4 regions of the Shewanella baltica genome follow, and region 2 is predicted to be linked to each of the others. Evidence: predicted binding sites of a transcription regulator. Region 2 holds the regulator's gene; each other region holds the start of a gene.
What was found. The regulator sigma-54, encoded in region 2, starts transcription at its own class of promoters, with help from an activator protein. The targets are predictions, from matches to a motif close to GTTGGCACGNNNNTNGNNT.

Region 1 (3,151 bases), 990 kb from region 2:
TCCTAAGCTGCAGGCTGAGTTCGACAAGGCACTGACCAACGCCGAATTTGCCGCCGATCCCGAGGCACGCCTGCGCTGGTTCTATGAACGCAGCCCTTACTACGATAACCGTTACCTTAAGTATCCGGTTTACCGTAGTCGTTAATCCTCGCCAACACAAACGGCTAGGATTACGCGGGCTTACGAGCACTTATGCTATACACCAAGGGCACATTCTGCCCTTGGTGTGTTAACACATAACGACCATCGGCTTGCGCTTCGAGCCCTTCGAAACAGTTGTACGGGCTGAAATCAAATTCGTGGAAGAACTCCAACACTAAGCCCGCCTGCAATAACGCATTGATCACTTCCGATAAACTGTGTGACCAACACATTAAGGTTTGCTGATCATCACCGGCATTTTCGGTATAAGTGCCTTCCTGCTCTATATCTGGCTCACCCCGATTAAAATAGCTATAACCATCGAACAACTGCTGCGCCGGATGAAACTCGGCCATGTAAAACTGTCCGCCGGGTTTTAAACAGTCAGCAACCGTCTGCGCCCACAGGGTTAAATCTGGCAGCCACACAATGGCACCATAGGACGTAAAAACAATATCTTGCGGCTCAACCTTGCTCGCCACACTGTAAACATCGCTACAAATAAACTCGGCGGACAATTGTGTCTGCTGCGCCAGCTTTTGTGCTTCATCAATCGCCACCTCAGACAAATCAACGCCCAGTACTTTAGCGCCCATGCGCGCCCACGACAGGGTATCTAAGCCAAAATGGCATTGCAGATGCAGCAAGCTTTTCCCTGCCACATCCAGCTCGCTAAGCTCGATTTCCCGTAATGAGCAATTCCCACGCAGGAAGCCCGCCACATCGTAAAAATCCGAGGTTAAATGTACCCGAGTGCGCGCATCCCAAGCCGTCTTGTTCGTCGTTAAATAATCCATCTGCATCCCTTCTTATGTTTTTTGTATTTTTTGTATTGTCTGTATGTTTGCTCGGCCAGACCTATGAGGCTCAAGCTAACTCAATAAATGAGCAATTTCACTAATCTGTGAGTAAATCCCTCATTAGGCGGACATGTCCACACAGCCAAGCGCGGACACTTTTATTTTAAATCATTGATTATAAATGAAACTTAAAATTGGCATGGGCTGTGCAATGTCTTATCCATCGCAAGACGACTCAGCACTCACACGAATAACGAGTGCCAGATAAACAAGGAAGCTAACATGTCACTACGCCCATTTATATTCACCCTCGCTTTTATATTGGTGTTTACCGCAGGGGTATCGCTCACCGGCTGCATTATTAATGTCAACGCCGCTGGCATGCCGGATTTAGACCACCAGCAACGCGAACTCACACTCGATAGCCAAGACTTGCAAGGCCTGATTGCCGAGACTGGCGCAGGCAGCCTCGAAATTATCGGTGTCGAAGGCCTTACCCAAATTAAACTCGTCGCCGACATCTATAGTAATAAGGACGGTAACGACGACAGCAAAGTCATTCTCACCCTTGAGAAAAAGGCTAACAAAGCCAAACTCAAGGCCGATTTTGAACAAAGCGGTTTTAATAATTACTCGCCCTATATCGATCTAAAACTTCAATTGCCTGCGAATTTAGCACTGGATATCGATGACGGCTCAGGCGCCATTTTGATCAGCAAGATGACAGCAGATATCAATGTCAAAGACGGTTCAGGCGAACTCATCATCAACGGCGGTAACAATGTCAGCATTGATGATGGCTCTGGTGATATTGAAGTCAGTCAAATCAACGGCAACCTAACCGTTGAAGATGGCTCTGGTGCCATCAAGGTGATTGATGTTCGCGGCAATATCGCCATCGATGACGGTTCAGGCAACATCGAAGTCGCCAATGTGCAGAGCCCAGTGACCATCACAGATGGCTCAGGCAACATTAATGTCTTTAATACTAAGGGATTAACGATTCTTGCGGCAGGTTCTGGCGATGTGAAATTTAACAAAATCGACGGCCCAGTAAGCATGGAATAACGCGCCGCTTTACCACTCTATACCCAAAGGTTTTACTAACTTCCCGGCGTAGAGACTGATGTTGCAACGGTTCCCAGCCAAGATGTCAGTCTTCTACCCACCCTTTTAAGCTTGTGCCCGACTTATGCATTTATGCCACTAACCCCTTGTAGTGGCATCTTTTTAGCTCTCGATTCTTACTTCTCCAACCACAATGCAGGCCAGTCGTTGGTAAAGTTTTACCTATTTGTCTTTTCGGAGCAAAATTTGACTATGGATGTCTCGATATACTCGTATTTATTATTCAAGCCAAAGCTAAATTATCTACCACTCATTTCTACTAGCATTTGACGTCATGATTTTTTTGACTTTCTTGAAGAAAACTGTTTGAACCTCAGATGGTTGGCCGCCTACATTTATTATTTCTGAAATTAACTCTATTGAGGATGTTCTTTGTGCCTCAGAAAAGCTCTCTAGTGAAAGTTTTAATACTTTCTCAGGTGCTTGAAAAACATCTTCTCCTGATCCTAAAAGATAAACACTTGCACCAATCAGTTGTACAGCATCTTTTTCAGACTGATTGAACGTCTTTTGAAATATAACCTTTAGTTTTTCTTTTTCTTCAATTGAAAGATCACCGTCAATTTTCGCTGCTGCAGTTGCTATCAAAGCAATTGCATCAATTGGCTTATTAAGACCATAGGCGGGATGTCCAGTTGATTGCTTTAACCATGCGCGGCGACGCTGCCAAGCCCACGGGTTAAACCAGCCTATGTCAATCCCCAATCTATCCAATGCAAAAAGCACTGTTGCTAATGCCGTTAAAAATCCAATAATAATATGCACAATAATTCCTTTATTATTCGAATGCAGAACTAAAAGACATTACTTAAGTTCGAAATATACTTCGTTTGTAATTATCCAGTAACAAGAAAAGTGGTCATAAACAGGATCATTACAGACATCCAATCTTGAAGTTCCATTTTCCACTTTTTAGCTAAGTTTATCGAGACACCTCTTGTGAAATTTTTGATGTCGCGATAACTATTTGTGTCAATCCGGACTTTTGTAGTAAAACTATCACTTAACATCGAGATCAAATACCACACTGATAGATGCTGAAAAAACCATATTCTCCTGCAGATATTGCCCTGTCACTTGAG
Region 2 (3,151 bases):
CAAGCGGGCAGCCAAGTGACGGGTAATTTGATCCGCTACAACATCATCCAGCAAAAATTGATTGCTGAGAGCACCGGCAGTGGTGACGATCGCGTGATAACGATTATTCAGCCAGAAAGCTATCAAGATGATGCCAAACCAGACGCGCCAGCAGATAAACCTGTGAAAAAGCAGGACTCTAAATGACCCAAATCACCCTAAGAGCACAAAATCTGGCGAAGAGTTACAAGAGTCGCCAAGTGGTTAAAGACGTTAGTCTGACGGTAAAAACCGGTCAAGTCGTTGGCCTACTCGGCCCGAACGGCGCGGGTAAAACCACAACCTTTTACATGGTCGTTGGTCTGGTTAAAAGCGATAAAGGCCATATCTTTATCGACGATGATGATTTAACCGCAGATCCTATGCACCTGCGTGCCCGCAAAGGCATAGGTTACTTGCCGCAGGAAGCCAGTATCTTCCGTAAACTGACCGTCCATGACAACATCATGGCCGTGCTGCAAACGCGTAAAGAACTGAAAAAAGAGCAAAGGGAAGAAGAGCTAGAACATCTGCTTGAAGAGTTCCACATCACCCATATCCGTGACAGCCAAGGCATGTCATTGTCGGGCGGTGAACGTCGCCGTGTCGAAATTGCGCGGGCGTTAGCAGCAAATCCTAAGTTCATTTTGCTCGATGAACCCTTTGCTGGTGTCGATCCGATTTCGGTTATCGACATTAAAAAGATTATCGAACAGCTCAAAAGTCGTGGCCTTGGCGTGTTGATCACAGACCACAATGTCCGTGAGACATTAGATGTGTGTGAACATGCCTATATCGTGAGTCACGGAAACTTGATTGCCGAAGGAACACCCGCAGAGATCTTAGACAATCAGCAAGTTAGGGCTGTGTACTTAGGTGAACAATTCAGGCTATAGTTAATCAAGCGGAGCCAATGCAGGCAATTTATGCCAACATTGGACTCCACTCAAGATGATAACAAGCGACCTCATCCAACAATAATAACGTAGGGATCAGCGGTAACATGAAAGCGTCACTCCAGCTCAAACTGGGTCAACAGTTAACCATGACGCCACAATTACAACAGGCCATACGTCTGTTGCAACTGTCGTCATTAGAACTGCAGCAAGAGATCCAGCAAGCCTTAGATTCTAATCCCCTTCTCGAGCTGGAAGAGGATCAATTCGACGCCACTAAAGACCCTGTAAACCAAACGCTATCCGATACGGATTTCAGTGAATCTAGCACCCTGCCGCCAGAAAAAGACAGCTCCACCATAGACACGGCAGAGTCGCTCACGAAAGAGTCCATGCCCGACGAACTCCCCATGGACACCACATGGGATGAAGTGTTCACCGCCTCACCCAATTCTGGCCCCGGCGGCAGTCGTGAAGACGATATGCCCTTCCAAGGTGAGACCAGTGAAGGCTTGTATGAACACTTAGAATGGCAAAAAAACCTCACGCCGTTTTCTGAAACCGATTTAGCCATTGCCACCGCCATTATTGATGCCATCGACGATCAAGGCTATCTCACCCAAAGCACTGACGAAATCCTCGAAGCCATGGGCAATTCGGAGGTCGAGCTCGACGAAGTCGAAGCCGTACTCAAGCGCATTCAACATTTTGATCCCATTGGTGTTGCCGCCCGCGATTTAAGCGAGTGCCTGTTGATCCAACTGTCGCATTTCGCCGCTGACACGCCCAACCTAGAAAACGCCCGCATGCTGATCAAAGATCATTTAGATCTGATCGCCACCCGCGATTTTAGATTGTTGATGCGTAAGACTAAATTAAAAGAGGATGAGTTAAGAGACGGCATCGCGCTTATCCAAACCCTCAATCCCCGCCCAGGTTTATTGATTACGCCCAACGATGACGAATACGTCATCCCAGATGTGTCAGTGTCGAAGAAAAATGGCCGCTGGGTGGTTGAGCTGAATCCTGACTGCATGCCAAAAATCAATGTAAACCAACATTATGCCTCGATGGCGCGCAGCACTAAAAGCCAAGCCGATAGCCAATTTATTCGTGGTCATCTGCAAGAGGCTAAATGGTTTATCAAGAGTTTAGAGAGCCGTAATGATACCCTGTTGAAGGTGGCGAACTGTATCGTCCAATATCAGCAAGGTTTCTTTGAATACGGTGAAGAAGCCATGAAACCTATGGTGCTTAACGATATTGCCGAAGCGGTAGAAATGCATGAGTCGACCATCTCACGAGTGACGACACAGAAATACATGCATACCCCTAAGGGACTTTTTGAACTAAAATACTTCTTCTCTAGCCACGTCGGTACTGACGATGGTGGGGAGTGCTCATCCACAGCAATCAGAGCCTTCATTAAGAAACTGGTTGCAGCGGAAAACCAGAAAAAACCATTGAGCGACAGTAAGATGGCGCAACTTCTGGCAGAACAAGGGATCAACGTAGCCCGCAGAACCATTGCGAAGTACCGAGAGGCTATGCTCATTCCGCCTTCTAATCAGCGTAAAAGTTTATAACCTACAGTGGATATCGGAGGACGTTTCTATGCAAATAAACCTGAGTGGACACCATGTCGAAATTACCGAATCGTTACGCGCATATGTAGAAGAAAAGTTTTCAAAACTTGAACGCCATTTCGAACAGATCAATAATGTGCACGTTGTGCTCAATGTCGAGAAAATGCAACAGATTGCCGAAGCGAGAATAAATCTTATCGGTGGTGAAGTTTTTGCTACTTCAGAGCATGCTGACATGTATGCCGCTATAGACGCCCTGATTGACAAGCTTGATCGTCAGGTTATTAAACACAAAGAGAAGTTAACAAAACACTAATAATGGAACTTTGTACCATACTGCGGCCGGAGTGCACTACCTGCGCCACTCCGGGCAGCAAGAAAAAGGTACTGGAACTCATCAGCGACTTAGTCGCTGCCCAGTACCCGACCCTCTCATCTCAAGAGATATTCGAAAGCCTAGTGGCGCGCGAAAAGATGGGGAGCACAGGTATAGGTAACGGCATCGCCATTCCACATGGTCGACTAGCCGATATAGATCAGCCCATTGCCATACTCATTAAGTGTGAAGAGCCGATAGCATTCGATGCTATCGATAAGCAACCTGTTGATATTTTATTTGCACTACTGGTGCCTGCTGACCAATGTCAGCAA
Region 3 (3,151 bases), 2.8 Mb from region 2:
CCAGTGGGATCAAGCGATATCCAACCTCAAGCCCAATAGTATCAACATGATGCACATCGTCCCAACCCAGTTCTTTAGGCTCTTTATCTTGTCTCTCTACAGGGCCTGATTTAACAAGTTCTAAGGCTTTAATGCGTTTTGATTCATTACGCTTATAGACAAAATAGGCAGCACCTGCAGTAATAAAGGCGAAGCTTAAGAACGCCATATGTGGCATGCCAGGAACAATACCCATGACAAATAACACTCCGGCGGCGATACCCAATGATTTATGACTGTCAAACATCTGACTCATCATCATTTGGCCCATATCGCCCGATTCATTTTGACGGGTTACCATCAAGGCGGCAGCGATTGACAGTAATAAGCCTGGGATCTGCGCCACCAGACCATCACCGATAGTCAGCAAGGTATAAATTTCAACCGCTTCAGAGAAACTTAAGCCATGCTGAACAATCCCTATGATGAAACCACCTAAGATGTTTATCACTAAAATCATGATACCCGCAACGGCATCACCTTTTACGAATTTTGAAGCACCATCCATCGCGCCATAAAAATCAGCTTCACGAGTCACTTCGGCGCGACGTATTCTTGCTTGGTCTTGGTTTAAGGTTCCAGCATTTAAATCGGCATCAATTGCCATTTGCTTACCTGGCATAGCGTCCAAGGTAAAGCGGGCGCTCACTTCTGCGATACGACCAGCACCTTTAGTCACCACCGCAAAGTTGATAATAATCAAAATGATAAAAACAACTAAACCAACGGCATAGTTACCGCCAATCACCACAGAACCGAAGGCTTCAATCACCTTACCTGCCGCATCACCACCATTATGGCCTTCGAGTAATACCACACGAGTTGAAGCGACGTTGAGTGCAAGTCGTAGTAATGTCGCCACCAGCAATACAGTTGGAAAAGCGGCGAAATCTAATGGTCTATCGGTATAAATAGCGACTAACAATACGATGAGCGCTAAGGCAATGTTGAATGAGAAAAGTATGTCTAATAGAAATGGAGGGATAGGTAAAACAATCATGGCCAATGCAGCAAGCACAACCATAGGCGTACCAATGCCTTTGAATGAGCTCAGCCGCATTTGTTTTACTTGACCAAGAGTCGCTTTAACATCCATTCGCTATAACCTAAATTTTGACGTGTAATAAGCGAAAAGCAAAAAACGCGCCAACAAAATAAATCAGACTAATTAAGAAAAATTATACCAGTGACTTATTGATATAAAGAAGAAATAACAGTGGAATATCCATACAAAGTGACATTGTCTGACTTTCGCTCACGATTGTCAGATGCTGCTAACTTAATATTTTAACTCATCAGGGATGGGCTGATTAAGCGGGACAGGAATAGGTTTGCGACCACGTCCTTTCTGATATTGACGTAACTGGAAAACATAAGCCAAAATCTGTGCCACGGCAGTAAATAGTCCTTCGGGGATTTGTTGATCTAACTTAGTCGTATGGTATATCGCCCTCGCAAGAGGTGGTGCAGAGACAATGGCAATATTGTGTTCGCGAGCAATCTCACGAATTTTAAATGCAACGTCATCAACGCCTTTGGCAATCACAAAGGGAGCGGCGGAGCGCTGTACATCGTATTTAATCGCTACTGCAAAATGCTCGGGGTTAACAACGATGACATCGGCATTGGGTACTTCAGCCATCATTCGACGCTGGGCTAACTCGCGTTGCATCTGTCGTACCCGCCCTTTTACTTCTGGTTTCCCTTCAGTGTCCTTATATTCATCTTTTACTTCTTGTTTGGTCATCTTAAGTTGCTTGTTATGATTCCAAATTTGGAACGGCACATCGATGACGACAATTAATAAAATAGAGGAGCATAACAGGATAAACATCCACACGAGTAAATCTAATGCGTGGTAGACATTACCGGGAAGATGGTCGCTAGACAGCAACATAATATCGTTAAAATAAAAGCTCAGTAATAAATATGCCGAAAATGCCACCACAGAAAACTTGGCAATACCCTTTGTCAGCTCGACTAACGCCTGCACGCCGAACATGCGCTTAAAACCCGCTGCGGGGCTCATTTTACTGGCCTTTGGCATCATAGCTTGGGTCGAGAAATTCATCCCACCTAAGGCAACGTTACCAATAAAAGCAACGACTACGATCAACAGCATAATTTTTGCCATGGGCCAGGCGATTTCGCTCGCAACAACGCCCCAGACATTGAACATTTCTTCAGTATCAAAGATTTGCGCCCTGTCCATGGTAAAAACCGTCTCAAACACCCGAGTTAAACTCGTGGCAAGACTCGGACCGAGCATATAAAAACCACATGCTGCCGAAATTAATACTGCTGCTGTACCAAGTTCTTTCGAACGCGCAATCTGCCCTTTTTCCCGCGCCTGTTCAAGACGCCTCCCAGTGGGCTCCTCACTGCGTTCACCGCTTGATTCTTCAGCCATGGGCTGCTCCTAATACCGTCATATCAAGCCATCTGCGTTACATTGAAGCGCTAACATATCGCAAAGCAGCACTTGAGCCGCGGCCCATACTTCATCAAAATGCTCCATGACTGGTGTTAAGGTTAACCAAAGAATAAACAGCCCGCCAATCATAGTGATCGGAAAACCAATAGAGAAAATGTTTAACTGCGGCGCGGCGCGGGTCATCACCCCGAAGGACAAATTGACTAACAACAAGGCGATAATCGCGGATATCGACATAGTTAATGCAGCACCAAACATATACGAGCCCCAATCTGCTAAAGCACGGTAGCTAGTGAGTGTTAATCCTTGATTAGAAATGGGTAGGGTCTCAAAGCTCGCCACCAACATACGGATCATCAACAGATGGCCATCTACGGCTAAGAAGATCAATGTCGCCAATAATAGAAAAAAGTTACCAATAACCGGCGTTTGCTGACCTGAACCTGGATCAACCATAGAGGCAAAACCGAGGCTGGTTTGCATACCAATAATCTGCCCAGTTAATACAAAAACTTGCATCACCATTTGAGTCACAAACCCCATGGCAACACCAATAATAATTTGCTGCGCGGTGATAAATACTGCGCTGAGTGAAAATAAATCGGCATTTTGAACGGGAGGAAGAACTGGCGCTATCGCAAAGGTAATCGCCATCGCCAATAATAAGCGTACGCGGCT
Region 4 (3,151 bases), 3.0 Mb from region 2:
TAGTTAACAATAAATCTAAGCCTTCACTCACGACATCTACTTTATGGTCCAGTAAGCTCACTTGTAGCTCAAGCTCAGGATGTTTTGCCATAAAGGATGGCAGCGCAGGAATGATATGCATCACCCCAAAGGATTGGGAAATCCCCACCTTGAGCACACCGCGGGTCGCATCATTTAAGTTATGCACGCTGGCTATCGCTTGTTCAGCGTCACGCAGCAATTCTTCACCTTGCAGATACAGCAAATGCCCTGCTTCAGTCAGGCTTAAGCTGCGGGTGGTACGTTGGATTAATTGAACACCAAGTCTATGTTCAAGATCGGCGACTTGTGTACTGACCTTAGACTTAGAGATCCCAAGCCTTCTTGCGGCGGCACTAAAACTACCAGCTCTGGCCACATGAGTAAAAATCGCAATAGGTTCTAACAGTTCTAACATGGAAGTCGCCTTAAGCTGTTTACGACAATGATATTAACTTTCGGTGAGTAGCAGTGGTTAGCGTAATTATCGCTTAAAAATAACCATAGCATTGATATCTCGCATTAAAGTGATATAACGCAGAGATTTAGACCGAAAAAGTCCACTAAAGTAGGGTGTTATATCTGACTGATATGCCAGCTTTTAATTATATTTTAAGAGTATACCAAATATTCGTCTCTAGACTGTAACATTCCGAACTAAATCGCTGCAAGCCAAGCCTACAAGCCACATCGACTTGGCCATAAGGGTTTTGCCACGACTAAACATTAGCCAATAAAAAAGCCCCTAGGCGATAAATTAACTAGGGGCGTAGCATTCAAATTTGACTCATGCACAAGGAGATAGAAGTTATTGCAGTTAAAACTCAGGGCTATTCACAAAAACTATTAGTAAGGACGATTTACAAGAACTATTCACGCAGCTCCTTGGTTGAGTTTTGTGTCAACGCATAAGGCGCGAGTTCTGGTACCTCTTGGCGTAATTGATTTTCAAGCACTAACAGATTTTCAAATCGGTCGCACAAACGGTCAGCTTTAGCTTCCAGTCCCTTAGATTGACTCTCAATTTGTTGCTCAATATCTTGTCCTAAGTTGTCCATTTTTTTGGAGAAGGCATCCATCTTGGCTTCAAAACTATCACCGTCACCCGACATGATTTGGCCACCTATGGTCATCATAATGGTGCCCACTGAGTTCTGAACAATTTGCTCCATTTCCTGCTCGAATTCGTCGTTAAAGGTGTTCTGAATTGAGTCTTCCGTCGCACCGAGATAGAAGCTATCGCCATGACGGTAGGCCACTGAATCAACGCGCTTTTGGACACCTGCCATCATTTCATCGAATTTAGCACCGGCCGCATCGCCCATTAAAGGGGTTAACGCCATGCTCACCGCTTGGGACGCTAATGCGACGGCCTCGTTCACGACTTCAATCACTTCAGGCACTTGCGTCGACACTTCATCGGCGTATTGAGTCACTAGCTTTTTTTGCTTATCGGTTAAGCTTACTTGTTTACCCTCAACAAATAACTTATCGACTTCGATGCGATACTTTTCTGTACCCTTCTCGCTCATGACTAATTTTTTAGGCTCAACCATAACGTCATAATTTAAAGAGACTTCACAGCGGTCATCGACTTTAGGTTCAGTTTGCGCTTGCGCCAACTGTAGGCTAGATGCCCCTAAAATCACGCCGGATAAAGCAAATCCAGTTAATAGCTTATTTAATTTCATGTTGTTCGTCCTTTAATCTGAATAATTCGATAAACCTAAACTACTGAATAGCTTAAAGCAGGAGACGTGCCAACATTATAACAATATGATTATATTGGATTTAGGAAAGTTAGCACTAAAAGGTCATTAGCGAAATTCGCTAACTTTTAGTCTGATAGTGCTAATAAAAACGAGAGGTAAAGCTAGAAAATAGATCGGCCAAGACGCTGACTTAAGTGCTCAAGCATGGCAGTGCCAGCAAGTGAATTGCCATTGCCATCGAGTTCTGGCGACCAAACACAAATCGACAGTTCCCCAGGAATAACGGCAATGATGCCACCACCGACGCCACTTTTACCTGGCATACCAACACGATAGGCAAACTCACCTGCACCATCGTATAGGCCCGAGGTCGCCAACAGGGCATTAAGCTGCCGAGTTTGCACCTGAGAGATAAGCTCAGTCCCCGTGATACTTTTGCCGCGATTAGCCAAGTACAACATGGCCTTGGACAAGTCAGCACAATTCATCTTCAAGGCGCAATAATGAAAATACGTGCGCAGCACAGTATCGACATCGCCTTGAAAATTACCAAAGGACTTCATCAAATAAGCAATCGCCGCATTGCGCGCACTATGCTGATATTCTGAGTCGGCCACTTGTTTGTCGAAACTGACTTTATCGTTTTGGCTTAGTTGCCTGACTAACTCGAGCATTCTGTGTTTAGGTGCACCTAAGCGACTCTGCAATAAGTCAGCAATCACTAACGCACCAGCATTGATAAATGGGTTGCGCGGCTTGCCACGTTCTAACTCGACTTGTACTAAAGAGTTGAATGAATGGCCCGAAGGTTCTTTGCCAACTCGGCTCCAAATTTCGGCTTCTTCATATAAAGTTAACGCTAAGGTTAAGCTGAAAACTTTGGAGATACTTTGAATCGAAAACGGCTCAAGGTAATCGCCCGCACCTAAGGTTTCACCATCAACGGTTGTGACGGCAATGCCTAATTTGCCAGCATCAACGCTGGCCAGTGCGGGGATGTAATCTGCAACCTTTCCTTGGCCGAGCAAGGGTCGAACTTTCTCGACCACTTCCTCAAGTAATGCCAACTCGGGCATTAACCCCACCAAATGTCGTACAGTTCGCTAACTTCAACCTGAGAAACTTTTTGGTTCGCCCAGAATGCCTTAACTGCAGCAATATCTTCTTCGGTACATTTGCCGATCGTTTGGGTTGCGATAATGCCTTCCCATTCGATGTGACCGCCGCCATGGAAACCTAACTTACGGGTTTCGATCACTTCATCGATGAATTTATCTACAGTTGCATCGATATCGGCTTCAGATACTGATGCATCAAAAGTCCAAGCCATATCAAAACCTAACTCTTGGAATTCATCAACGCGCATTTTCTTACGTAAACGACGGCTACGATTAGTTGCCATAGTGACTTTCCCCGTTGTG

Region 1: a site for sigma-54 is predicted at 1,135-1,153, ahead of DYH48_RS22430 (DUF4097 family beta strand repeat-containing protein). Genes of this name have one in related genera too.
Region 3: a site for sigma-54 is predicted at 1,172-1,190, ahead of flhA (flagellar biosynthesis protein FlhA). Genes of this name have one in related genera too.
Region 4: a site for sigma-54 is predicted at 1,765-1,783, ahead of DYH48_RS04745 (YggN family protein). Genes of this name have one in related genera too.

The regions. Positions count from the first base shown of each region.
Region 1 is NZ_UGYM01000002.1:5,026,931-5,030,081, reverse strand. It holds gene DYH48_RS22440 (M14 family metallopeptidase) at 1-145, shown strand, start outside; gene DYH48_RS22435 (class I SAM-dependent methyltransferase) at 171-938, opposite strand; gene DYH48_RS22430 (DUF4097 family beta strand repeat-containing protein) at 1,224-2,009, shown strand; gene DYH48_RS22425 (hypothetical protein) at 2,313-2,834, opposite strand; gene DYH48_RS22420 (SIMPL domain-containing protein) at 3,069-3,151, opposite strand, start outside.
Region 2 is NZ_UGYM01000002.1:4,035,952-4,039,102, forward strand. It holds gene lptA (lipopolysaccharide transport periplasmic protein LptA) at 1-186, shown strand, start outside; gene lptB (LPS export ABC transporter ATP-binding protein) at 183-914, shown strand; gene DYH48_RS18090 (RNA polymerase factor sigma-54) at 1,022-2,500, shown strand; gene hpf (ribosome hibernation promoting factor) at 2,529-2,816, shown strand; gene ptsN (PTS IIA-like nitrogen regulatory protein PtsN) at 2,819-3,151, shown strand, end outside.
Region 3 is NZ_UGYM01000002.1:1,190,974-1,194,124, reverse strand. It holds gene flhA (flagellar biosynthesis protein FlhA) at 1-1,135, opposite strand, end outside; gene flhB (flagellar biosynthesis protein FlhB) at 1,319-2,449, opposite strand; gene fliR (flagellar biosynthetic protein FliR) at 2,468-3,151, opposite strand, start outside.
Region 4 is NZ_UGYM01000002.1:1,058,785-1,061,935, reverse strand. It holds gene DYH48_RS04750 (LysR family transcriptional regulator) at 1-436, opposite strand, end outside; gene DYH48_RS04745 (YggN family protein) at 888-1,709, opposite strand; gene glsB (glutaminase B) at 1,892-2,806, opposite strand; gene DYH48_RS04735 (YggL family protein) at 2,806-3,132, opposite strand.